Regions from separate parts of the Streptacidiphilus sp. MAP12-16 genome, predicted to be linked through region 2. Evidence: riboswitches for the same ligand, from Rfam matches in the RefSeq annotation. Region 2 holds a riboswitch; the other holds the start of a gene.

Region 1 (11,508 bases), on a different contig from region 2:
CCTGCGCGGCGGGCGCCCCGACGGTACGCCGCACCGTACCGTCGTCCATGCCGCAGACCGGCAGGACGAGCTGGACGCGTTGTTCTCCCCCACGGCGCGGCTGTGTGCCCGGCCGACCGTGCAGGTGCTGCGGCCTGATGACGCGACACTCGCCCCGGACGGGCACGAGGCCGCCGTACTCACGGTGACCGTTCCGGCGGCGGGCTCCGGCGCGGACCGGGTGCCCTGGAGCACCAGCGGACAGGCGGACCGGGAGGCGGAAGCGTACGCCGACGCGGTGCTCGCCCATGCCGCGCCGGAGCTGCGTAACCGGGTGCTGTGGCGCGAGGTGCGCACCCCCGCCGACACCGCGCGGGAGACCGGCGCCGACAGCGGCTCCGTCCCCGGCCCTGCCCTCGCCGGCGCGCACGGCGTCTACCTGAGCATCCCCAACCGGACCGCGTTTCCCGGCCTGTACCGGGTCGGTGGCGCGGCGCACCCCGGCGGCGGGCTGGCCCGGGTGGGCATGTCCGCGGCGGTCACGGCGGAGCTCATCGGCACTCCGTGAACGGCTCGGAGTGAGCGGCCCGGCCCGGCCGGGCCGACCGGCGGAACGTCAGCGGTACTGCTGCCAGGGCTCGGGCTCCTGGTGGGGCTCGGGCTCGGCGGCCGGTTCGGGCTGGTACTGGTACTCCTGGTATGGCTCCGCCTGCGGGAACTCCAGCGGATAGGCGTAGGCCTGCTGCGGGACGTACTGCCCGGACTGCTCGTAGGACTGCTGCTGTTGCGTCTGCTGCTGTTGCGGCTGCTGCTGCTCGTATCCGTAGCCGCCGTAACCGGCGGTCTGCGCATACGGGTCGTACCCGCCGTCGGCCTGCGGCTGGTAGTACGCGGCCGACTCGCCGCCCGCCTGGTACCCGTCGTACGCCGAATACCCCGACGGCGCGTACTGAGCCTCGGCGTACGGGGGCTCCGCGTACTGGGCTTGCGCGTACTGGGCTTGCGCGTACTGGGTCTCCGCGTACTGCGTCTCCGCGTACTCGGGCTGAACGTACTCCGACTGCACGTACTCGGCCTGCGCGTACTCCTGCCCGCCGGGGTCCAGCGACAGATAGTCCGGCTGCGCCGCCGGCGCCTCCTCGACCGGCCCGACCTCGCCGACCAGCACCGGTTCCGGCATCGCCACCGCACCTGCCGCCACCGCTCCGGCCCCGAGGACGCTGCCCAGCAGCGGCACCCGCGCCAGCGGCCCCGGCAGCGCGCCGTCGGCGGAACGCAACGACCAGTGCCGCCCGTCGCCCCGCTTGACCGCACGGGTCACCAGGAACTGCCCGGCCCCGAAAGCCGCCACCCCACCGACGACCAGCGGCAGCGAGCCCGTCACGACGCCCGCCACCAGGCCGAGGAAGCCGGCCAGCGCCAGCACCCGCCAGTGCGGCGCCGCCCTGTGCTGCAACAGCGCCTCTCCGAGCAGCCACAACGCCACCACCGCGAACGCGGCGTACAGCACCGCGAGTCCGACGTTCATCGGCGTACCTACCTCTGTGCTGTAGTGCCGGCCGCGCGAACGGCCCGTCGCACGTGACGGACACCGTACCGGCTCGACCCGTGAAGCAGCTCAGCCTCTCTGGTGCAGCCCCAGGTTCTGGTAGATCTCCGAGGTGACCGTGGAGAAGTTCATCGTCATGAAGTGCAGCCCCGGGGTCTCCTCGGCGATCAGCCGACGGCACATCTCGGTGGCGAACTCGATGCCGATCGCCCGCACCGCCTTGGGGTCCTCCTCGGCCGCGAGCATTCGCCCCGCCAGCTCCTCGGGGAACACGGCCGTGCTCAGCTCGGCGATCCGTCGCATCGAGCGGATCGTGGTGACCGGCATGATCTCCGGGATGATCGGCACCTCGCAGCCGGCCGCCGCGACCCGGTCGCGAAACCGCAGGTAGTCCTCCACGTCGAAGAACATCTGGGTGATGGCGTAGTCGGCCCCGGCCCGGCACTTGTTGACGAAGTGCCGGATGTCGCTGTCCCAGTCGGGCGACCTGGGGTGCATCTCGGGGAAGGCGGCGACGCCGACGCAGAAGTCACCCGACTCCCTGATCAGCTGCACCAGTTCGCTGGCGTAGGCCACGCCCTGGGGGTGCTTCACCCAGGGGCCCAGCGGGTCGCCGGGCGGGTCGCCGCGCAGGGCCAGCACATTGCGCACGCCCTGGTCGGCGTAGTGGCCGAGGATGTTGCGCAGCTCGGCGATGCTGTGGTCCACCGCAGTGAGATGGGCCACCGGAGTGAGCGTGGTCTCCTGGGTGATCCGGCCGGTGATGTTGACGGTGCGGCCACGTGTGGAGCCGCCGGCGCCGTAGGTCACCGAGACGAAGGTCGGCGACAGCGACTCCAGCCTGCGGATCGCCTTCCACAGCCCGACCTCCGCCTCTGCGCTGCGGGGCGGCATGAACTCGAACGAGTAGGAGCGGGTCCCCGCCGCCAGGAGCTCGCGGATGGAGAACGCACCGTCGTTCCGGGTGCTGGGGGTGCCGAGGGCCATGACAGCAGGTTATCCGCCATCCGGACAGATTCTGAAACCGCAGTCCGCCTGCTGATACGGGCCGCGCGGGGGCGTGCTCTCCGGCCCCGCGGGTCCCTCGCGTTAGGCTGGCCGTCCACGAAACCGCTCGGAGCTCACCGGTGTCCCTCACCCACCCCGCCGCCCCACTCGACGCTGCCCTTCCGCCGGGCAACCCCGTCGACGAGGAGCGGCTGCGTCTGCGGGTGAACGATGCGCTGACCCGGTTCCTCGACCGGCAGGACGCCGTCCTCGCCTCCATCTCCCCGCAACTCACGCCGCTCGCGGCCGTCCTGCGGGACTTTCTGCAGAGCGGCGGCAAGCGGCTGCGCCCGGCCTTCTGCTACTGGGGCTGGCGCGGAGCGGGCGGCAGCGCCCGCGACAGCGGCGCGGTGGCGGCCTGCGCCGCGTTGGAACTGCTGCAGGCCAGTGCGCTGGTGCACGACGACCTGATAGACGGCAGCGACACCCGCCGGGGCCTGCCCTCCGTGCACCGCCGCTTCGAGGCCCAGCACACCGCCCGGGGCTGGCGCGGCGACAGTGCCCGGTACGGCGCGGCCGGTGCCGTGCTGCTCGGCGACCTGCTGCTGGCCTGGTGCGACGAGCTGCTCTGGGACTGCGGGCTGGATCGGGACGCGGTCCGACGCGCCAAGCCGCTGTTCGACCTGATGCGGACGGAGGTGATGGCGGGTCAGTACCTGGACATGCTGGGGCCCGCCGCCGCCTGGGCCGAGGACGACGGCAGCGACCCGATCGAACGGGCTCGCACCGTGATCCACTACAAGTCGGCGAAATACACCATCGAGCGCCCGCTGCAGATCGGCGGTCTGCTCGCCGGTGCCGACCCGGCGCTGACCACCGCCTACGGGGCCTATGGACTGCCACTGGGCGAGGCGTTCCAGCTCCGCGACGACCTGCTCGGCGTCTACGGGGACCCCTCCCTCACCGGAAAGCCCGCCGGGGACGACCTGCGCGAGGGGAAGCGCACCCTCCTCGTCGCCGAGGCCCTGGCGACCTGCTCCCGGGCGGACGCCCGGCTGCTGGACGACCTGCTGGGCGCGCCGGGCCTCGCCGAGCCCGAGGTCGAACTGCTGCGCCGGGCGATCACCCGCAGCGGCGCTCCGGAACGGGTCGAGGCCCGGATCGAGTCGCTGATGCGCGAGTCCCTGACCGCACTGGACTCGGCGCCGATCGTCGAGCCGCAGGCCCGCCGGGTGCTGCGGCGCCTCGCGGACGCGGCGACGGCGCGGCGGTACTGACGACCAGGTCTTACGACCTGGGGAGCCGCGCCGTCCGGACGGCAACGGCGAGGCGTCAGGCCCGCTCGCGCACCCTTCGGGCGAGATCCGCGGCGGCGGCGTGCGGGTCGGCCGCAGCCGTGAGGGCACGGACGACGACGATCCGCCGCGCGCCCGCGTCCAGCACCTGGTCCAGGTTCCCGGCGTCGATGCCGCCGATGGCGAACCAGGGCCGGTCCGGGGCCACCTCGGGCTGCCGCTTCGCCGCGTACTCGACCAGGCCGAGTCCGGGCGCATGGCGCCCCGGCTTGGTCGGCGTCGGCCAGACCGGACCGGTGCAGAAGTAGTCGACACCCGGCTCGACCAGCGCCGCGTCCACCTCCGACTCGGCGTGGCAGGAGCGGCCGATCACCATGTCGTCGCCGAGGATCGCGCGGGCTGCCAGGACCGGAAGGTCGTCCTGCCCGAGGTGCAGTACCTCCGGCCGTGCCGCATGGGCGACGTCGGCGCGGTCGTTCACCGACAGCAGCCTGCCGTGGCGCCGGCAGGCGTCGGCGAACACCTCCAGCTGCTCCAGCTCCTGCCGGGCCTCCAGGCCCTTGTCACGAAGCTGCACGACGTCCACACCGCCCGCGAGCACGGCGTCGAGGAACTCGGCGAGGTCGCCCTGCTCCCGGCGCCCGTCCGTGCACAGGTAGAGCCGGGCGTCGGCGAGACGGGCCCGTGCGCCCGCGCCCACGGCGGCGCTCACAGGAGCAGCGCCTGCGCCCGGCGCTTGACCTCGGTGCCGCGGTTCTCGTTCAGTGCCTGCGCGGGGGTGCCGGGCAGCGAGGGGTCGTCGGTGAACAGCCACTCCAGCGCCTCGGCGTCGGAGTACCCGTTGTCACGGAGCACCGTCAGCAGGCCGACGATACCCTTCACGGGTCCGTCGGGGCCGATGAACGCGGCGGGGACCTGCAGCGAGTTGTTCTCGCCTCGGCGTACGGCGATCAGCGTGCCGTCGTCCACCATCCGGCGGACCTTGGTCACGACCAGGCCCCACTGCTCGGCGATGTCGGGGACGTACATCCACGCGGGGATCAGGGCGTCAATCTTGGGATCAATCTGGCTCACGCCCCCCAGCCTGCCATCCCTGGCCGCCCCCGCGCACCACCACGCCCCCGCACGCCCCCCGAACTCAGCAGAGTTCGGGCCGAACGGCCGCCTTCAACTGGACCGAGGGATCGGCCGCCGACACCCGGTCGACCGGCCTGCCGCGCTCGATCAGCCGCCGTCCCTGGGCCAGGTCGCGGGGCCGGTCGACGGCGAGCAACGCCACCGGCACGTCGCCGCGCAGCCACAGCGCGCCCCAGCCTCCGCCGCCCGCCGGGTCGCCGCGCCAGAGGAGTTCGTCGCCGGCGCCGTGGTGCCCCGCGTACTGGACCATGCGGCCGAACTGCTCCGACCAGAAGTACGGCACCGGGTCGTACACCTGCTCCGGGCCCAGTTCCTCCAGCCGGAGTGCGTTGGTCGCCGCCACCCGCGCGCCCTGCAGGGCGTTGTCCCAGTGGTGCACCCGCAGCCGCGTCCGGTAGCGCGCGGAAGGGAACGAGGCGCAGTCGCCGACCGCGAACACGCCCTCGGCCGAGGTCCGCAGCCAGGCGTCGGCGGCGACGGCGCCGGTGTCGTCCAGGGCGATGCCGGATCCGTCCAGCCACCCGGTGTCCGGCCGGGCCCCGATCCCCACCACGACGGCGTCCGCCACGAGTTCGCTGCCGTCGGTCAGCAGGACGGCGGTGCGGGCGTCGCCCTCCAGTCGCTCGTCCCCGGCCACGACGCCGCCCACCCCGGTGCTGGTCCGCAGCTCGATGCCCGCCTCGGCGTACCAGTCGCGCATCCGCTCGCCGACCTCCGCGGGCAGCGCACCGGCGAGCGGCACCGGCGCCGCCTCCAGCACGGTCACCTCGCAGCCCAGCAGCCGCGCCACGGTCGCGGCCTCCGCGCCGATCCAGCCCGCGCCGACGACGACGATCCGCGCGCCGGGGCGCAGCACGCCCTTGAGTGCGACGGCGTCATCGTGCGTCCGCAGCAGGTAGGCGCTCGCGGGCTGGCCGGGCAGGACGACCGGCGTCGCGCCGGTGGCGAGCACCAGCCGGTCGTAGGGCAGGTCTCCGCCCTCGATGTGGAGCAGCCGCCGTTCGGTGTCGAGGCCGACGGCCCGACGGCCGAGCAGCAGTTCGACGCCCAGCTCGGTGTAGTCGACCTCGAAGCGCGAGTGCTCGGCCCGGCCCAGCAGGATGTCCTTGGACAGCGGCGGCCGGTCGTACGGGGGGTGGTGCTCCGCCCCGACCAGCACGAGTTCGCCCGGATAGCCCTGCTCGCGCAGCGCGACGACGGTCTGCACCCCGGCCATCCCCGCGCCCGCCACGACGATGCGCTGCACGTTCTGCCGCACGCTCTCCCGCTCAGACATCCCGCCACTGTAGGACCGACCGGCACATGGTGGCTGGATGAAGGAGCGGGGCGCGGGCCAAGAGCGGGGCGCGAAGCGCTTCCCTTGGGGGTGGTGGTCGGGCGACGGGCGGGGGTGCGGAGGAGGGAGTCGATGCGGAGCATCGGTCGACCGACGACAAGCCGTCCAGGCGACGGCCATCGCCCCGTGACGCCAGCCACCATGTGCCGGTCGGTCCAAGCCGCATGCGCGCGACTACAGTGGACGGGAAACCACGGGAGCCCGGCGTACCGGGCTGAGAGGGAGGCGGCAGGCCTCCGACCGTCCGAACCTGATCCGGGTCATGCCGGCGAAGGGAGCGCAGCACCGTGTCACGCGCCCATATCGACAGCGGTCGAACAGAGAGCCGTCGAACAGACGGCGGCCGAGCAGACGGCGACGACACCGCGGGCGGCCACTCCGACGTGCTGGTCGTCGGCGGCGGCGTCATCGGTCTCGGCGTCGCCTGGCGCACCGCCCAACGCGGGCTCTCGGTCACCGTTCTCGACCCGGCCCCGGGCCAGGGCGCCAACCAGGTCGCTGCCGGCATGCTCGCCCCCGTCACCGAGCTCCAGTACGGCGAGGAGGAGCTGCTGCGGCTCGGCATCGCCTCCAACCAGCGCTACGCCGCCTTCGCCGCCGAGCTCACCGAGGCGACCGGCCTGTCCACCGGCTACCGGGTCTGCGGCACCCTCGCCACCGCCCTCGACGCCGACGACCGCGCCGAGCTGCGCGAGCTGTACGCCTTCCAGCAGCGCCTCGGCCTGGACGTGTCCTGGCTGACCGGCCGCGAGTGCCGCAAGCTCGAACCCATGCTCGCGCCGTCCGTACAGGGCGGCCTGCTGGTGACCGGCGACCACCAGGTGGACGGCCGCCGCCTCGGCGCGGCCCTGGTCGAGGCCTGCCTCCGCGCGGGCGTCCGGATCCACCGTTCCCGCGCGGCTCGCGTGACGACCCGCCAGGACCGCGCCACCGGCGCCCTCGCCGAGGGCGGCGCCGTCCTCACCGCCGATCAGACCGTGCTGGCCGCCGGCTGCTGGTCCGGCGAGATACCCGGCCTGCCGCCGGAGGCCCGGCTTCCGGTTCGCCCGGTCAAGGGCCAGATCCTGCGTCTGCGGATGACCTCGGCCTTCGGCGTGCCCTTCCTCTCCCGCAACCTCCGCGCCGTCGTGCGCGGTTGCCACCTCTACCTGGTCCCGCGCGAGGACGGCGAGCTGGTCGTCGGCGCGACCATGGAGGAGCAGGGCTTCGACACCACCGTCACCGCAGGGGGCGTGTACGAGCTGCTCAGGGACGCTCACGAGCTGGTCCCCGGCATCACCGAACTCCCTCTGGTCGAGACCGGCGCGGGCCTGCGCCCCGGCACTCCGGACAACGCCCCGCTGCTGGGCCCGACCGCACTGCCGGGGCTGGTCGCCGCCACCGGCCACCATCGCAACGGCGTGCTGCTGACCCCGGTCACGGCCGACGCCGTCGCCGCGTACCTGGCCACCGGCAACCTGCCGCCGGAGGCCGCCCCGTTCGCCCCGACCCGCTTCGACCGGCACAGTGCCCTCTCGGAGGCCTCCCTATGACGACGACTCTGCCCATCCGCGTCAACGGCGACGCCCGCGAGGTCCCGCCCGGCACCACGCTCGCCGAGGTCGTCGCCGGCCTCAGCGCCGCGCCCTCGGGTGTCGCGGCCGCCGTCAACGAGGCCGTCGTGCCCCGCAGCGCCTGGTCCGCCACCCCCCTCGCCGCCGACGACCGCGTCGAGATCCTCACCGCAGTCCAAGGAGGCTGATCCGGAGCCATGTCCGACGACATCCTCACCATCGCCGACCGCAGCTTCGGCTCCCGTCTGATCATGGGAACCGGCGGCGCACCCAGCCTGGACGTGCTGGAGCAGGCGCTGCGCCTGTCCGGCACCGAGCTGACCACCGTCGCCATGCGCCGTATCAACCCCTCCGCCCGCGGCTCCGTGCTGGAGGTCCTGCAGCGCAACGACATCCAGGTACTCCCCAACACCGCGGGCTGCTTCACCGCCGGAGAGGCCGTGCTCACCGCCCGGCTGGCCCGCGAGGCGTTGGGGACGAACTGGGTGAAGCTCGAGGTCGTCGCGGACGAGCGCACCCTGCTCCCCGACCCGATCGAACTCCTTGACGCCGCCGAGACCCTCGTCGACGACGGCTTCGTCGTCCTCCCCTACACCAACGACGACCCGGTCCTGGCCCGCAAGCTGGAGGACGCCGGGTGCGCGGCGGTGATGCCGCTCGGCTCCCCCATCGGCTCCGGCCTGGGCATCCGCAATCCGCACAACTTCCAGCTGATCGTCGAGCGGGCCGGCGTCCCGGTGATCCTGGACGCGGGCGCGGGCACCGCCTCCGACGCGGCGTTCGCGATGGAGCTCGGCTGCGCGGCCGTGATGCTCGCCACAGCGGTGACCCGCGCGCAGGAGCCCGCGCTCATGGCGGAGGCGATGCGGCACGCCGTCGAGGCGGGGCGGCTGGCCTACCGGGCCGGGCGGATCCCGCGGCGCTTCCACGCCGAGGCGTCCTCACCGATGGCCGGACGGGCGCAGTTCGATCCGGAGGCGCCGGCGTTCTGACGGCGCGCGGGGCTGACGGCGCGCGGGGCGCGCACGATGTGACGACGGCGTGACGATTCTTACCATCGCGCAACGACCGCGCCGTCGCTGCACCCGCAGGGCCGCCACCGCACCGTAAACTGCGTTGGATGGACACGACCCTGCACGACCCCCTTCTCGGGCGGATGCTCGACGCCCGCTACCGGGTCGAGCAGCGCATCGCCGTCGGCGGCATGGCCACGGTCTACCGGGGCCTGGACACCCGCCTGGACCGGGTCGTCGCACTCAAGGTCATGCATCCGGGGCTGGCGAGCGACCCCGACTTCACCGCCCGCTTCATCCGCGAGGCCAAGGCCGTCGCCCGGTTGTCGCACCCCAACGTCGTCAACGTCTTCGACCAGGGTGCGGACGGTGACGCCGTCTTCCTGGCCATGGAGTACGTGCCCGGCTGGACGCTGCGCGACCTGATGCGGGACCGGGGCGCGCTGACCCCGCGCACCGTCCTGGACATCCTGGAGCCGATCCTCGCCGGCCTGGGCGCCGCCCACCGCGCCGGTCTGGTGCACCGGGACGTGAAGCCGGAGAACGTCCTGCTCACCGAGGACGGCCGGGTCAAGGTCACCGACTTCGGCCTGGTGCGGGCCGTCAGCGGGGAGAGCCAGGTGACGACCGGGCAGGTCATGGGCACGGTCTCGTACTTGGCCCCGGAGCAGATCGAGCAGGGCGCGACCGACCCCCGCACGGACGTGTACGCGTGCGGCGTCCTGATGTTCGAGATGCTGACCGGCCGCAAGCCGCACACCGGCGAGAGCCCGATGCAGGTCATCTTCCAGCACCTCAGCACCGACGTGCCGCCGCCGTCGACGCTGGTGCCGGGCCTGGCCCCGCAGCTCGACGCCATAACGGTCGCCGCGACCGCGCGTGACGCCAACCGCCGCCCCGCGGACGCCGTCGAACTGCTGGCGACGCTCCAGCAGATCCGACGGGGGCTGGCCCCCGCGCAACTGGACGCGGAGCCGGCCGCCGCCGCGCAGTCGGCGGCGTTCCCCGGCGCGGACCCGACGACGGCGATGCCGTCCGGTCCGCCGGTCGAGCGCACCAGCGTGATGCAGTTGCCCCCCGACCTGGTCATGCCGCGCCGAGCGGAACCCGACGAGCGGCAGTTCCAGCCGCAGCCGCGCACCGCCGCCGGGCGTCCGCGTCGCCGCCGCCGGGGGTGGCTGCTCCCGGTCACCGTGCTGCTGGTCATCGGCCTGGTCGCCGCCGGCGCGACCTGGGCGCTCAACGGCCTGTACATGCAGATGCCGAGTGTGCTCGGCCAGCCGCAGGGCACCGCGGTGCAGACACTGCAGGGCGACGGTCTGACCGTCGCCCTGCAGCAGGACTTCAGCGCGACCGTCGGCAAGGGCAAAGTGATCAGCAGTGATCCCGGTGCGGGCGCGCGGATCCGCAAGGACGCGACGGTCACCCTGGACGTGTCCAAGGGACCGAACCGGCCGACCGTGCCGGACGTGTCGGGCAAGTCGCAGGCGGACGCCGAACAGGCGATCAAGGACGCGGGCCTGGCGATCGGTCAGGTCACCCAGGCCGGCAGCGACACCGTGCCGCAGGGCGACGTGATCAGCACGAACCCCGGCAGCGGCACCCAGCAGCAGCCGAACACCCCGGTCGACCTGGTCGTCAGCAACGGTCAGGCGCCCACCGACCTGCCCAACGTCGTCGGGGAGCCGGTGGACCAGGCCACCTCGGACCTGAGGGATGCGGGCTTCACCGTCCAGGTGAACCCCGACCAGGTGTTCTCGTCCACCATCGACGCCGGCTCCGTGGTCAACCAGAGCCCCAACGGGGCGAAGGCCGGGCAGGGATCGACGGTGACGCTGACCGTGTCCAAGGGCCAGCAACTGCTGTCCGTGCCGGATGTGACGGGCAAGAACGAACGCGAGGCCAAGAAGATCCTGCAGGCTGCCGGCTTCAAGGTGCAGGCGATCAAGCTCAATCCGTTCGGCAACCCCACCGTCCACATCGAGAGCCCCAATGGCGGCCAGCAGGCCCCGCAGGGCAGCACGGTGACCATCACCCTGCTCTGACAGCTGACAGCCCGGAGCGGGGCGCCCCCCTTCCAGGAGGCACCCGCCGCCGTGCGTTCAGGGAGTGCTCCGTACACTCCTTGCGCATGACCCCACCTGTGTCAGCGGACCTTTTCGACACCATGGCCACCATGCGGGCCATGCGGCGGCTCAGCGCCGACCCGGTGCCGGACGAGCTGCTCGAACGGCTCGTCCAGGCCGCCGTGTACGGGCCGAGCGGGTCCAACGCGCAGGACTACCAGTACGTCCTGGTGACGGACCGCCAGGTGGTCGCGACGCTCGCGCCGCTGTGGACCCGCTGCGTGGACGCCTATCTGGCCTCGGCAGGCCGCACCACCCCGGCGGCGATGGACGACGCCGCGTTCGAGCGGATGCGCGCCGCGATCGAGTACCAGCGGGACCACTTCGCCGAGACCCCGGCGCTGGTCATCCCCTGCTACCGGGCCCCGAAGGTCAACGCGGACCTGGACGGCCTGCGCGGCATGGTCGCCCAGCTGGGCACCGCCGGGCTGGGACGGCTCGCGGCTCGGGGCGGCCGGTTCAGCCTCCTGGGAGAGGCGTCCAGCGTCTACCCGGGCGTCCAGAACCTGCTGCTGGCCGCCCGAGCTCTCGGC
Region 2 (11,508 bases):
GGAAAGAGCGACCCCGACTTCCGCACGAAACTGCAGATCGCCGCCGAACTGGCCCGCACCGCGAAGGCTTCAGGGGTGGCCTTCCGAGCCGTGGCCGCCGACTGCGCCTACGGCGACCAGGATGGCTTCCGCAGGCAACTCCACGCGGTGGGACTGCCGTTCGTCATGGCCCTCAAACCCAGCCACGGCACCTGGGCCTACGGCAAGGACGCCTACACCCCCGCCGACGCCGCCCGTGCCCTGACCTGGACCGACCCCGAACATCCCGGCGACTGGACCGCCGTCGAGCGCACCTTCCGCGACGGACACACCGAGACATGGTGGGCCGCCGACGCCCACCTCGGCTGGTGGGGACCCGACGGCAACGTTCGCCTGGTCGTGGCGACCACCGACCCGACCACCCTGCCCACGCAAGCCACCTGGTACCTGGCCACCGACCTGCCCCGCCCCGGCAGCCCCCGCGAGGCCGACAGCCCCGAACCCGCCGCCGACCTGAACGAAGTCGTGCGGATCTACGGCATCCGACACTGGATCGAGCAGAGCTACAAGCAGGTCAAGGACGAACTCGGGTGGGCCGACTTCCAGGTGCGCTCCGATACCGCCATCCGCCGCCACCAGACCCTGGTCACCTGCGCGTTCTCGTTCTGCTGGGACACCTGGTTCGCTCAACCGCCGGACCGCGAGCTCGCCGTTGTCCCCGCGGTCCCGCCAGCCGAAACTCCGGCAGGATCGGCTGAGAGGGGGCCCAACCAGACCCCATCAGCCCCGCCTGGCCAGCTGGCCCAAGGCGATCCGCGCCGTCCGGGCCTGGCTCGACCCCTGGATCACCCTCCAACGCTGCTGGCGAGCATGGACCAACGCAGCCCCGCCACCCGAACTTCAACCCCTGATCAACGCCGTCGGCGCAGGCCATCCACTTGATCTCTACTCCCCGGTTTAACAAACCACCGCTAGAGGAAATGGGCGTCTCCCGCTCTGCCTTCTACCGCATGCGCGCCCTGGGCGAGGCTCCCAAGTGCTCGAAGCTGCCCAATGGCCAGATCCGGGTCAGCCGCTCCGACCTGGATGCCTGGTGGCAGCACTGCGAGGATGTGGCGTGCTGACCTTCGACGTTCGGATCTACGCCATTGAGCGGCGTCCGGACAGGCCAAAGCCCTTCCGGGTGCGCTGGAAGGTCGGATCTACGCCTCACAGCAAGAGCTACGTCCTCAAAGTACAGGCGGACGGCCGGCGTTCGGAGCTCATGACCGCGCTCCGGGAGGGCCAGCAGTTCGATGAGGAGTCCGGTCTCCCTGCTGCAGAGTGGAAACTGCTCCAGCAGCCGACATGGTTCGAGCACGCCAAGGCCCATGCGGCGATGAAGTGGCCACGGTCGTCGGCAAAGAGCCGCGGTGCCCGTGCTGACGCTCTGGCCACCGTCACCTCCGCCTTAGTGACCGATCGACAGGGTGCGCCGGACGCGAAGGTTCTACGCAGAGCCTTGTCCTGCTGGGCGTTCAATGCCTCCGGACGCTTGCCCGAGCCGCCTGCCGGCATTGCGGCTGCCCTCGCGTGGATCGCTGGGAAATCGGTCCGACTGCCTGCGTTGGAGGACTCCGACACGATCCGCGCGGCCTTGGATGCCTTGTCCCTCAAGCTCGATGGCACGCAGGCCGCCGACAACACGATCCGTCGTAAACGGATGGTCTTCAACAATGCCTTGCAGTACGCCATTGAGCGTCGCCACTTGACCGCGAACCCGCTTCAGTTCGTGGACTGGACGCCTCCCGAGGTAGACGACGAGGTTGACTGGCGCTGGGTACCCAACCCCACGCAGGGCCGTGCGCTGATCGAGGCAGCCGGGGAGGTCTCGGCTCGGGGACGTCACCTCAAGGCGTTTTACGGCTGCATCCTCTATGCGGCCACCCATCCGGCAGAAGCGACGGATCTGCACCTGGCCGACTGCACCCTTCCTGGCCAGGGATGGGGCGTCGTCTTGCTGGCGGGCAGTTCCCCTCGTGCGGGAACGATGTGGACCGACGACGGTCAGACCCACGACGTGCGGGGCCTGAAGCGTCGAGCGCGCAAGAGCACCAGGGAGATCCCCATCCCTCCGGTCTCGTGCAGCTGCTGCGCGAGCACATCAACGAGTTCGGTGTGGCACCCGACGGCCGGCTGTTTCGGGCAGCCGAGGGCGGTCGGCTCCTGTCGAAGGAATACGCCGCCGTGTGGAAGGGGGCACGCAGGGGTGCGCTCACCCCCGAAGAAGTGGCGTCCCTGCTGGCCGACGTGCCCTACGCGCTGCGCCACACCTGTGTGTCCGGATGGCTGTTGGCCGGCGTCGACCCGATCGAGGTTGCGCGGCGGGCGGGACACAGCGTCGCGGTTCTGTTCCGTTTCTACGCAAAGATCATCGCTGGCAGGAGGGACCACGCCAACCAGCAGATCGAGCGCTTCCTCAACGGAGCTGAGCTGCTGGAATAGCGAATCCCCCTGGGGCACACCTGGGGCACACGCGCTGGTCCACAGCGGTATCCGGGCATACATGGTGGGACAGGAATCGAAAAGGGCCGGTATGGGAGCTCATCCCGATACCGGCCCTGATCTGCGTGTTCTGAGCTGCGGAGAGCGAGGGATTCGAACCCTCGGTCACGGTTCCCCGTGACGACAGTTTTCAAGACTGTTCCCTTAGGCCGCTCGGGCAGCTCTCCATGCACGGGCATGGTCCGTGGGGAGGCCCCGTGGATGACCGCGCCCAGGGATCTTCTCATGACTCGGGGCGTGTGTGGGAAGCGAATAGCCCCGTACGGCGGTGGGGCTGGTTGCCGTACGGGGCCGGGTGCGCAGGGTGGGGCGGGGGGCTACTGGTCGCCGACGCGGGAGCCGAGGGTCAGGTTGGTGGTGTGGCTCTGGCCGTCGCGGGTGTAGGTGACGCTGACCGTGTCGCCGGGGTGGTGCGACCAGATCTCGCTGACCAGGGTCGGGCCGCTGTCAATCGCCACCCCGTCCAGCTGGGTGATCACGTCGCCCGGCTTGAGGCCGGCCTTGTCGGCCGGGCCGCCGGCGGTGATCGCCGGGGTGCCCTGGACCGGCGCGGAGGCGATCTTCGCACCGACGCCGGTGTAGCTGTCGTCGCGCAGGATGCCGATGATCGGGTAGACCGGCTTGCCGGTCTTGATCAGCTGGTCGGCGACCCACTTGGCCTGGTTGATCGGGATTGCGAAGCCCAGGCCGATGCTGCCGGACTGGCCGCCGGTGGAGCTGTTGCTGCCCGTCGACTGGATCGCCGAGTCGATGCCGATGACCTGGCCGGAGGCGTTCATCAGCGGGCCGCCGGAGTTGCCCGGGTTGATCGAGGCGTCGGTCTGCAGGGCGTTCATGTAGGAGGTCTGCGCGCCGGTCGAGTCTCCCGAGGCGACGGGGCGGTTCTTGGCGCTGACGATGCCCGAGGTGACCGTGCCGGAGAGCCCGAAGGGCGCGCCGATGGCGATGGTGGTGTCACCCACAGCCACCTGGTCCGAGTTGCCGAGGGCCAGCGGCACCAGCGGCTTCTTCGGCGTCTGGGACAGCTTGATCACGGCGACGTCGTAGCCGGAGGCCCGGCCGACGATCGTGGCCGGGTAGCTGCTGCCGTCGGAGAACTTCACCGTCAGCTTGCCGCCGTTGTCCGACGGAGCCACGACGTGGTTGTTCGTCAGGATGTGGCCCTGGGTGTCGTAGACGAAGCCGGTACCGGTGCCGGACTCCTGCGAGTTGCTGGCCTCGATGGTCACCACGCTGGGCAGCGCACGGGCGGCGATCCCGGCGATGCTGTCGGGTGCGCGGCTGAGCGCCTTGGGGTCGATGGTCGAGGTGACGGTCGTGCTGCCACTCGAGCTGTCCCGAGTCTCGAGCCAGGAGCCGATACCGCCGCCGATACCGCCCGCGATGATCGCCGTCGCGGCGAGCAAGGCGATCAGGCCGCCGCGGCGCTTCTTGCGCGACGCGGTGCCGTCGTCGTACGGCGGGAAGGGAGTTCCGCCCGGGTAGCCGCCGTACTGCGGCTGCGCAGCACCGTACGGGGGCGGCGGGGGCGACTGGTGGGCGTAGGCGGTCGCCTCCACCGGCGGCGGGAACTCCGGGGCGGCGGCAACGGTCGGCAGCGGCTGCTCCGGGAACGCGGCCAGGACGGGCGCGGCGGGAACCGGAGGCACCGGTGGGACGGGTGGAACGGGCGGCACGGTCGGCTCAGCTATCGGCTGCTGCGCGTTCGGCGGCGGGTAGCCGGCGAGAGCCGGGTCAGCCGGCGGGTCGATCGGCTCCTGAGCGGCGACCGGCTGGACGAGGGTCTGCTCGGCCGCTGTGTTGTCCGGGGCGCCGGCGTCCTGGACGGGCTGGACGGGCTGGACGGGCTGGACGGGCTGGACGGGCTGGACGACGGTGTCGTCCGGCGCGGCGTCGGTCGGCACGGCGCGCGTCCGCACGTCGGGGGACGGTCCCGCCGAATCCCCACTGGTGGGGACGGGCTGCTCCGACCCGGCGTTCCCACCCTCGTGCTCGGTACTCACGAATGACCTCCTAGTGCGGGACCTCGGTCCCAAGCATTGCCCACCCAGTGTCAGGGCATCGTAAGGGCCAGCCATGCGCTATTCCCCATGTCGCATCTATAGCGCACCCGTCTGAGAGGTTCCTTACGAGTCCCGAAGGAAGTTGTTAACGCGACTGTTCGGGGGCGTCCGAGGGCACTTGAGGCGTTCGGCAGGCTCTGAGCCAGCTCTGGGCCAGCTCCAGGTCGGCGTCCGGCGGGCGTCCGAGACGCGACCGTGCCTTGGCCTGTCGCGCCTGTGGCCCTAGCATGACCCTCGAACTGATACGCGGGAGCTTGGACCAATCCAGGCTGAGAGGGCGCCGAACACGGGGCGCCGACCGCCTGAACCTGACCGGGTAATGCCGGCGTAGGGAGCTGAGCATCGTGACGTCCGTGTCGCCGTCCCCTGTCCTGGACCAGCCGCAGCCCGGCCCGCGCCCCGAGGCGCCACTCGTCCTGGACACCAACCCGCCGCGCACTCTCGGCTTCCGCGACCAGGCGGCTTTCTGGACGAACCTCGGCGTGAGCCTGATCGGCTTCCAGAGCGCCGCGACCGTCCTGGTCTTCAACGGCAAGGACCTCTCCCTCGCCGCGTCCTTCACCGCCATCGTCGCCGGTACGGTGATCGGCTCGCTGATGCTCGGCGTCGCCGCCGTCATCGGGACCAGGGCGGGCGCGCCCGCGATGGCGATCCTGCGCGGACTGTTCGGCACCCGGATGTCCTACCTGCCGACCGTGCTCAACATCGTCCAGTGCCTCGGCTGGGGCGTGTTCGAGCTGACCGTGATCGCCATGGGCGCGGAGGCGCTGTACGGCGGCGTTCCGCACTGGGTGTACGTCGTGGCCGCGGGCGCGCTGACGACGGCGATGACGATCCGTCCGCTCGGCTCCATCGCCGTGCTGCGCAAGTACGTGGCAGTCGCGGTCGGCGTCGCGATGCTGTTCTTCACCGTGGAGCTGCTGCGCCGGGGCGTGCCGGACCCGAGCCCCGGCAACTGGACCGGCTTCCTTCCGGCCGTGGACTCGGTGATCGCGGTCTCCATCTCCTTCGTGCCGCTGGCGGCCGACTACACCCGGCACGCGAAGACCACTCGGAGCTCCTTCTGGGGCGCGTTCACCGGCTACACCGTCTCCCAGGTGTGGTGCTACGTCGTGGGTCTGCTGGCGCTGGTGCAGGTGGGCGGGGACCCCAACAAGATCTTCACCACCTTCATGGGCATCACGGCGGGCTGGGTCTTCTTCACCGTTCTGGTGGTGCGCGAGGCGGACCAGTCCTTCGCCAACGTCTACTCCACCGCCATGTCGCTGCAGAACCTCTTCCCCAGGGTCGACCGCCGCATCCTGACCGTCGGGCTCGGCGCGCTGGTCACCGGGCTCGCGCTGCTGGTCACCGACTTCACCGGCTACGAGTCCTTCCTCGGGCTGATCGGCGCGGTGTTCGTACCGCTGTCGGCCGTGCTGGCGGTGGACTTCTTCTTCGGCGCGGGAAAGCGCGAAGGCGGCTGGGACCTGTCCGAGACCGCGCCGACGCGCTGGCTCACGCTGCTGCCCTGGGCCGTGGGCTTCGCCGTGTACCAGCTGATCGCACCGGCGCAGCTCACCGGGTGGGCGAAGGGCTGGCCCGACTTCTGGGCGCACGCGCAGGACGCGACCCACATCCACCCGCAGGTGTGGACGTCCGCGTCGCTGTTCTCCTTCGTCGTCCCCGCTCTACTGACCTGGGCCCTGACGCCGCTGCTCCGCAGGGGCCGTTAACCGGCCACACCGTCAGAATTCACCTGACGCAACCGAGGTGGCGGCGGGCGCGCGCCTATCGTTGTTCCGTGTCCAACGCACCTCATCCGCAGACGCCGCAGCCCCGGTCACCGCAGACCAGGACGCCGCAGCGGCAGACGCCGCACCCCCGGACGCCGCTGAGGCCGATCGTGCTTCCCAACCGTGCGGCCACCCGTGTCGTCGCGCACCGGGGCGCGTCCGGCACCCTGGCCGAACACACCCTCGCGGCGTACCAGCTCGCGGTCGAGCAGGGTGCGGACGCCCTGGAGTGCGACGTCAGGCTCACCGCCGACGGCCACCTGGTCTGTGTCCACGACCGCCGGGTGGACCGCACGTCCAACGGCCGGGGCGTGGTGTCGACCCTGGAGCTGGCCCAGCTGTCCGAGTTGGACTTCGGCTCCTGGAAGGGCGTGGTGGACTGGGCGGACGCCACGCACACGTCGGTGCTCACCCTGGAGCGGTTGCTGGAGTTCGCCACAACCTGCGGCCGCCGGATCGAGCTCGCCATCGAGACCAAGCACCCCACCCGCTACGCGGGCCTGGTGGAGCGCCGGCTACTGGAGCTGCTGCACCGCTTCGACCTGGTCACGCCCAAGAGCGGCGAGCGCTCCCCGGTGCGGATCATGAGCTTCTCCCAGCTGTCGCTGCGCCGGGTGCGTGAACTCGCTCCCGCCATCCCCACCGTCTTTCTGATGGAACGGGTGCCGCTGCGCTTCCGCGACGGCAGCCTCCCGCACGGGGCACGGATCGCCGGACCCGGCATCGACCTGGTGCGGTCCAATCCCGGTTATGTGGCCGTGCTGCACCGCGCCGGGCACCGGGTGCACGTGTGGACAGTCGACGATCCGGAGGACGTCGAGCTGTGCCTGCGGCTGGGCGTGGACGCGATCATCAGCAATCATCCGCGCCAGGTACTTGACCAGCTGGGCCGGTAGTGCGGACCATACCGAGTCAGAGGGTTCGCCGCGACGTACTCCGGACGTAGCTCTCCGGACGGCGTGCGCGGGCGCACCGAAATCACCGGAAATTCCCCCGGATCGCCATTCTTCACCACCCTGGATAAACGCTCAGTCACCAGGTCGCTACGCATAGTAAAAAGAGTGCCAGGGTTCGACTTACCGATGCTTCGGGATGCCCTGAGGTCCTTCCATTCTCGTTTCCGCCACGTCCGCACCGGGCATTCACACCCTGGCTGACAGCTGAGGAGGAGGTCCGGGGGTGGCGCTGGTGGTAGCGCGTGATGTGCCGACTTCTTCGGCGACCATGGCCGTGCCGCATGGTCCCGCGAGCGTGAGCACCGCACGGCGTCGTCTGCGAAAAGATCTCGCCGAACAGCAGGTGCCGGACGTCGTCATCGACGACGCCGTACTCATACTTTCCGAACTACTGAGCAACGCCTGCCGCCACGCCCGGCCGCTGGACCCTGCGCTCGACTGCGCGCACAACGGGTCACACGCCGGAGCGCACGGCGGGTCCCACGACGGTGTACGGGACGCGTCGGAACCGGCGTCGCCGAGCGGCGCGCGTCCCGACGGCGGCCGTCCCGACGGCGGCCGCGTGGTCGTCGGCTGGGAGCTGCACAGCGACGGTCTGCTGACGGTCGAGGTCACGGACGGCGGCGGGCCGACCCGTCCCCGGCGCGGGAGCCCGTCGTTGACCGCGCGCGGGGGGCGCGGGCTCAGCATCGTCGGGCAACTGGCCAGCGACTGGGGCGTGCGGGACGCTCCGGGCGAGGTCACCGTGTGGGCGGTGCTGCCGGTACGGGCCCGGCATGCACGGCGCGGGGGCGCGAACTCGACCACGGCGTAGCACGGCGCGGGGGCGCGAACTCGACCACGGCGTAGCGCGGCGCGCCTCCGATGCCCGGGGCTACCCCGATCGGCGGACCGGCCGCCGTCGGGGTGACGGGTCGCGCGGTGCGGCGGCACTAGGCTCGGGGCGGTACACCGAGAGCTGCCCATCTGGAGATCCACACCATGGCGAAGAAGCCCGCGAAGAAGGCGCCCGCGCGCGCACAGTCCACCGCAGCCGGAACCGGGGACGTCCCCGTCGTCGGCGCGCGGGAAGCGTGCCCGTGCGGTTCGGGCCGCCGTTACAAGGCCTGCCACGGACGCGAGGCGTCGCACGCCGTACAGGAACTGGTGCAGCGTCCGTTCGAGGGCCTGGTCGGCGAGGGCGACTGGGTCGCGCTGCGCGAGCTGGTCCCGGCGGCGACGGTGCCGCTGACCCTGACGACGGAAGCCCTCGCGGGTGCGAACGGTGACGTTCCCTCGGTGATGCTGGCAACCGTGCTGCCGATGGCCTGGCCCGCGATGCGCCGTCAGGACGGCAGCGTGCTGCTGGGTCTGCAGACGCAGAGCTCGTCCGGCGACATCAGCCGGGACGTGGCGGACGCACTGGTCCAGGCGCTGGCCGCGGAGCCTGGCACGCCCGTCCCGCCGCGTCGCCCGCAGGCCGACTCTCCCCGGCTGCAGGACCTGCTGGACGGCTCGGCGCCGTTCCGGCCTGCCGTGCACACCGGCTTCGAGTTCTGGTTGGAGGACGCGGATTCGGCCACCGGCGAGGTCGCCGCCTCGCTGGAGCAGGCGAACGCCGCGGTGATCCCGACCGTGCGGCTGACCTCGGTGGACACCGCCTACTGGTGCTCGGTGCCGGACAAGAACCACCTGCGCTGGGTGATGCCCCACGCGGAGGAGGAACTGCTGGACGCCCTGGCGCGGTTGGCAGCGGCGGAGCAGGCCGGGCTGGGCGAGGGGACGAAGCTGGTCGGCTCCTTCCGCGCGCACGGGCTCACGGTTCCGGTGTGGGACCTGCCGTCCGCGATGTCGGCGGAGGACTGCGAGAAGCCTGCGGCGGCCTTCGTCGAGCGCCTCGCCGGCGCACTGGCGGAGACCGCGCCCCTCACGGCGCAGGAGCGCCGGGCGCGCGCCGGGCTGGTGAACCGTCAGGTGACACTCGGCTGAGTACGTCCGGATGACTACCGCGCCCCCTTTACGGAAAGCATCCGAAAGAACACAATCGGCAACGGGGGCGCGCCAGTCGGGACCAAGAAGCGTGATGTGCATCACATATTCCCGTGGAGTGCCACATTCGTGGCACTCGAGTCCGCCGAGGGAATTTGCTTGCGGCGCAATTCTTGTTACGGTTTAAACAGCTCGGTCGCTGGTGCATCCCCCGTCGCCAGCGGCCGAGCCTTTGCTTTTTCCGGAGCCGGCCGCAGGGCCGCGCCTGCGCGAGGCCCCTCAGTAGGCCAGCCGGGCTCCGTCAGGTGTCGCCGCGCTCGCCGCGACCAGAGCACCCATCAGATCGCTCACCGAGGGCAGCCACGGCAGGGGCGGCAACGGCGCCTCACCACCCGCAGCGCCCGCCCCGGACGGCACCGCCATGACCGCCGCCGGCTCCGGCAGCCGCGCCCATCCGACCGCTCCCGTGCCGATCCTGGACGGCGGAAGCACCAGGTAGCCGCCCGTGCCGTGGTAGCGCAGGCTCGTCGGCACCCATTCCTGTGCGATCAGCAGCTCGGCCAACTCCTGCATCGTGTACGGCGCGACCAGAAGCACGTACCGGGTCGGCGTCGCGATCACCGGGCCGGTCCTGATCCGCAGCGCGTCGAAGTACTCGAGCACCCGCGCCCCGGCCGCGGCCGGCAGGCTCACCGCGGAGACCTGGCCACCGGTCGCCACCAGGATCGGCGCGTCCGGGTGCTGCCGCCACCACCAGCGCACCATCCGGGGATCGGTGGTGGCCGCGAGCAGCGAGGGGTCGTGCGGATGCGCCCCCGGCGTCGGGCAGTCAGGACGAGGGCAGTGGCAGCCCTCCGCGCTCGCGACCGCACCGGGGAGCACCGGCCAGCCCCACTCCTCGGCACAGGTCGTCGCGGCGGCGAGCAGAAGAGCCCGATCCCTGCGTCGCGCACCCCACGGAAGACGACCCCGCCGGGACAGCTCCCGTCGGAGGAGAGTGGTGAGAACCCCGCGCATGAGCACTCGTTCCTTTCCGTGACCAGTCAAGGATCGGTACGTGATCTCGCGCAACGAGTAGCGCACCACGCCCGACGCGCTCTGCGGAACCTGGCGAAGGGGTGGCGCAGGGTGGCGATTGACACGCCATCCGTACCAGGCTTCTACCCCGGAACCCGGAAGTTGCCTCAGTATTTCCCGCTCGGCTTCCGAGGCTTTCCGGACCGCAGCCAAACCGGCCCCGCCCTGGGCGGGCGATCCCGTCGGCTCCGTCGCGCACATGCCCTCGTGCACCCTCGCGGAGCGTCTCGCGAGCATGTCCACTTACGAGATTGACGCATCGTCTGGAATGACGCAGCGGAACCGGAGATGGTTCCACCGTTCGGGTCATTCCGGATGAAGGTCAGGAGCCAAAGGAGGACCGAATCCAAGGACGGGAACACGGACGCACCGGGGGCGACCAGGTCTTTGGCAGGGTTGGCATGTCCATATGGGCAGCGCCGGACGCGCTGTCCTCGTACGATCCGGGGATGGACGCGCAGCGGGAGCAGGAGAGCCACCCACGGACTGGCGAGAAACCCTTGGCAACCAGCACTTCTGACGTGCCGTCCCCCACCCCGGAGCCGGTAGCGGCACCAGCGGCGGCACCCGCCGCAGTGGCGGTGGTGATCCCCGCGCACAACGAGGCGTCGCGGATCGCGCTCACCGTGCTCGCCGCGCGGCAGATCCCCGGTGTGGATCTCGTCGTCGTCGTGGACGACGCCTCCACCGACTCCACCGCCAGGGTCGCTGAGGAATCGGGGGCGACGGTGGTGCGCCTAGCCACCCGCAGCGGGCGGACGGAAGCACTGGTCCAGGGAATCGCGCAGGTCACAGCGCGCGAGGCGGCGACAGCCGGACTGCCGGCCGAGCGGTCGGCCGAGCGGTCAGCGGGGCGGTCGGCGGAGCCTGGGGGAGTGCGTGAACGAGGGCCCGAGGGCGGGCCTCCGGGAGGCGCGTTGGCTGGATCCGCACCCCGGCACCTCCTCTTCCTCGACGCGGACCTCCAGCAGAGTGCCGCCGAGGCGGTCCGCCTGCTGGAGCCCGTGCTCGCCGGCGCGGCCGACCTCGCACTGGCGGCACCGACCGCCGACCCGGGGCCCGAGGGGGTCGCGTCCCGGCGTGCGCGCAGGGACATCGAGCAGTCCACCGGGTTCGCCAGCACCCGCCCGCTGGCCATCGAGGCGT

Evidence for each region. A riboswitch is a leader RNA that binds a small molecule or an ion and turns the genes downstream of it on or off. The one in region 2 is predicted to bind thiamine pyrophosphate.
Region 1: linked by a shared signal. The riboswitch ahead of thiO (glycine oxidase ThiO) and the one ahead of ABIA33_RS18025 (cytosine permease) in region 2 are both predicted to bind thiamine pyrophosphate.

Annotation. Positions count from the first base shown of each region.
Region 1 is NZ_JBGCBY010000005.1:261,213-272,720, reverse strand. It holds gene ABIA33_RS08615 (phytoene desaturase family protein) at 1-547, shown strand, start outside; gene ABIA33_RS08610 (hypothetical protein) at 596-1,507, opposite strand; gene metF (methylenetetrahydrofolate reductase [NAD(P)H]) at 1,598-2,515, opposite strand; gene ABIA33_RS08600 (polyprenyl synthetase family protein) at 2,656-3,792, shown strand; gene thiE (thiamine phosphate synthase) at 3,848-4,522, opposite strand; gene ABIA33_RS08590 (Rv2175c family DNA-binding protein) at 4,519-4,884, opposite strand; gene ABIA33_RS08585 (NAD(P)/FAD-dependent oxidoreductase) at 4,949-6,223, opposite strand; TPP riboswitch at 6,476-6,561, shown strand; gene thiO (glycine oxidase ThiO) at 6,667-7,815, shown strand; gene thiS (sulfur carrier protein ThiS) at 7,812-8,024, shown strand; gene ABIA33_RS08570 (thiazole synthase) at 8,034-8,828, shown strand; gene pknB (Stk1 family PASTA domain-containing Ser/Thr kinase) at 8,957-10,894, shown strand; gene ABIA33_RS08560 (nitroreductase family protein) at 10,981-11,508, shown strand, end outside.
Region 2 is NZ_JBGCBY010000012.1:102,529-114,036, reverse strand. It holds gene ABIA33_RS18050 (IS701 family transposase) at 1-921, shown strand, start outside; gene ABIA33_RS18045 (helix-turn-helix transcriptional regulator) at 960-1,103, shown strand; gene ABIA33_RS18040 (hypothetical protein) at 2,101-2,463, shown strand; tRNA gene ABIA33_RS18035 (tRNA-Ser) at 2,602-2,690, opposite strand; gene ABIA33_RS18030 (trypsin-like peptidase domain-containing protein) at 2,841-4,526, opposite strand; TPP riboswitch at 4,823-4,937, shown strand; gene ABIA33_RS18025 (cytosine permease) at 4,940-6,301, shown strand; gene ABIA33_RS18020 (glycerophosphodiester phosphodiesterase) at 6,469-7,257, shown strand; gene ABIA33_RS18015 (ATP-binding protein) at 7,541-8,131, shown strand; gene ABIA33_RS18010 (DUF5926 family protein) at 8,299-9,285, shown strand; gene ABIA33_RS18005 (bifunctional DNA primase/polymerase) at 9,565-10,302, opposite strand; gene ABIA33_RS18000 (glycosyltransferase) at 10,884-11,508, shown strand, end outside.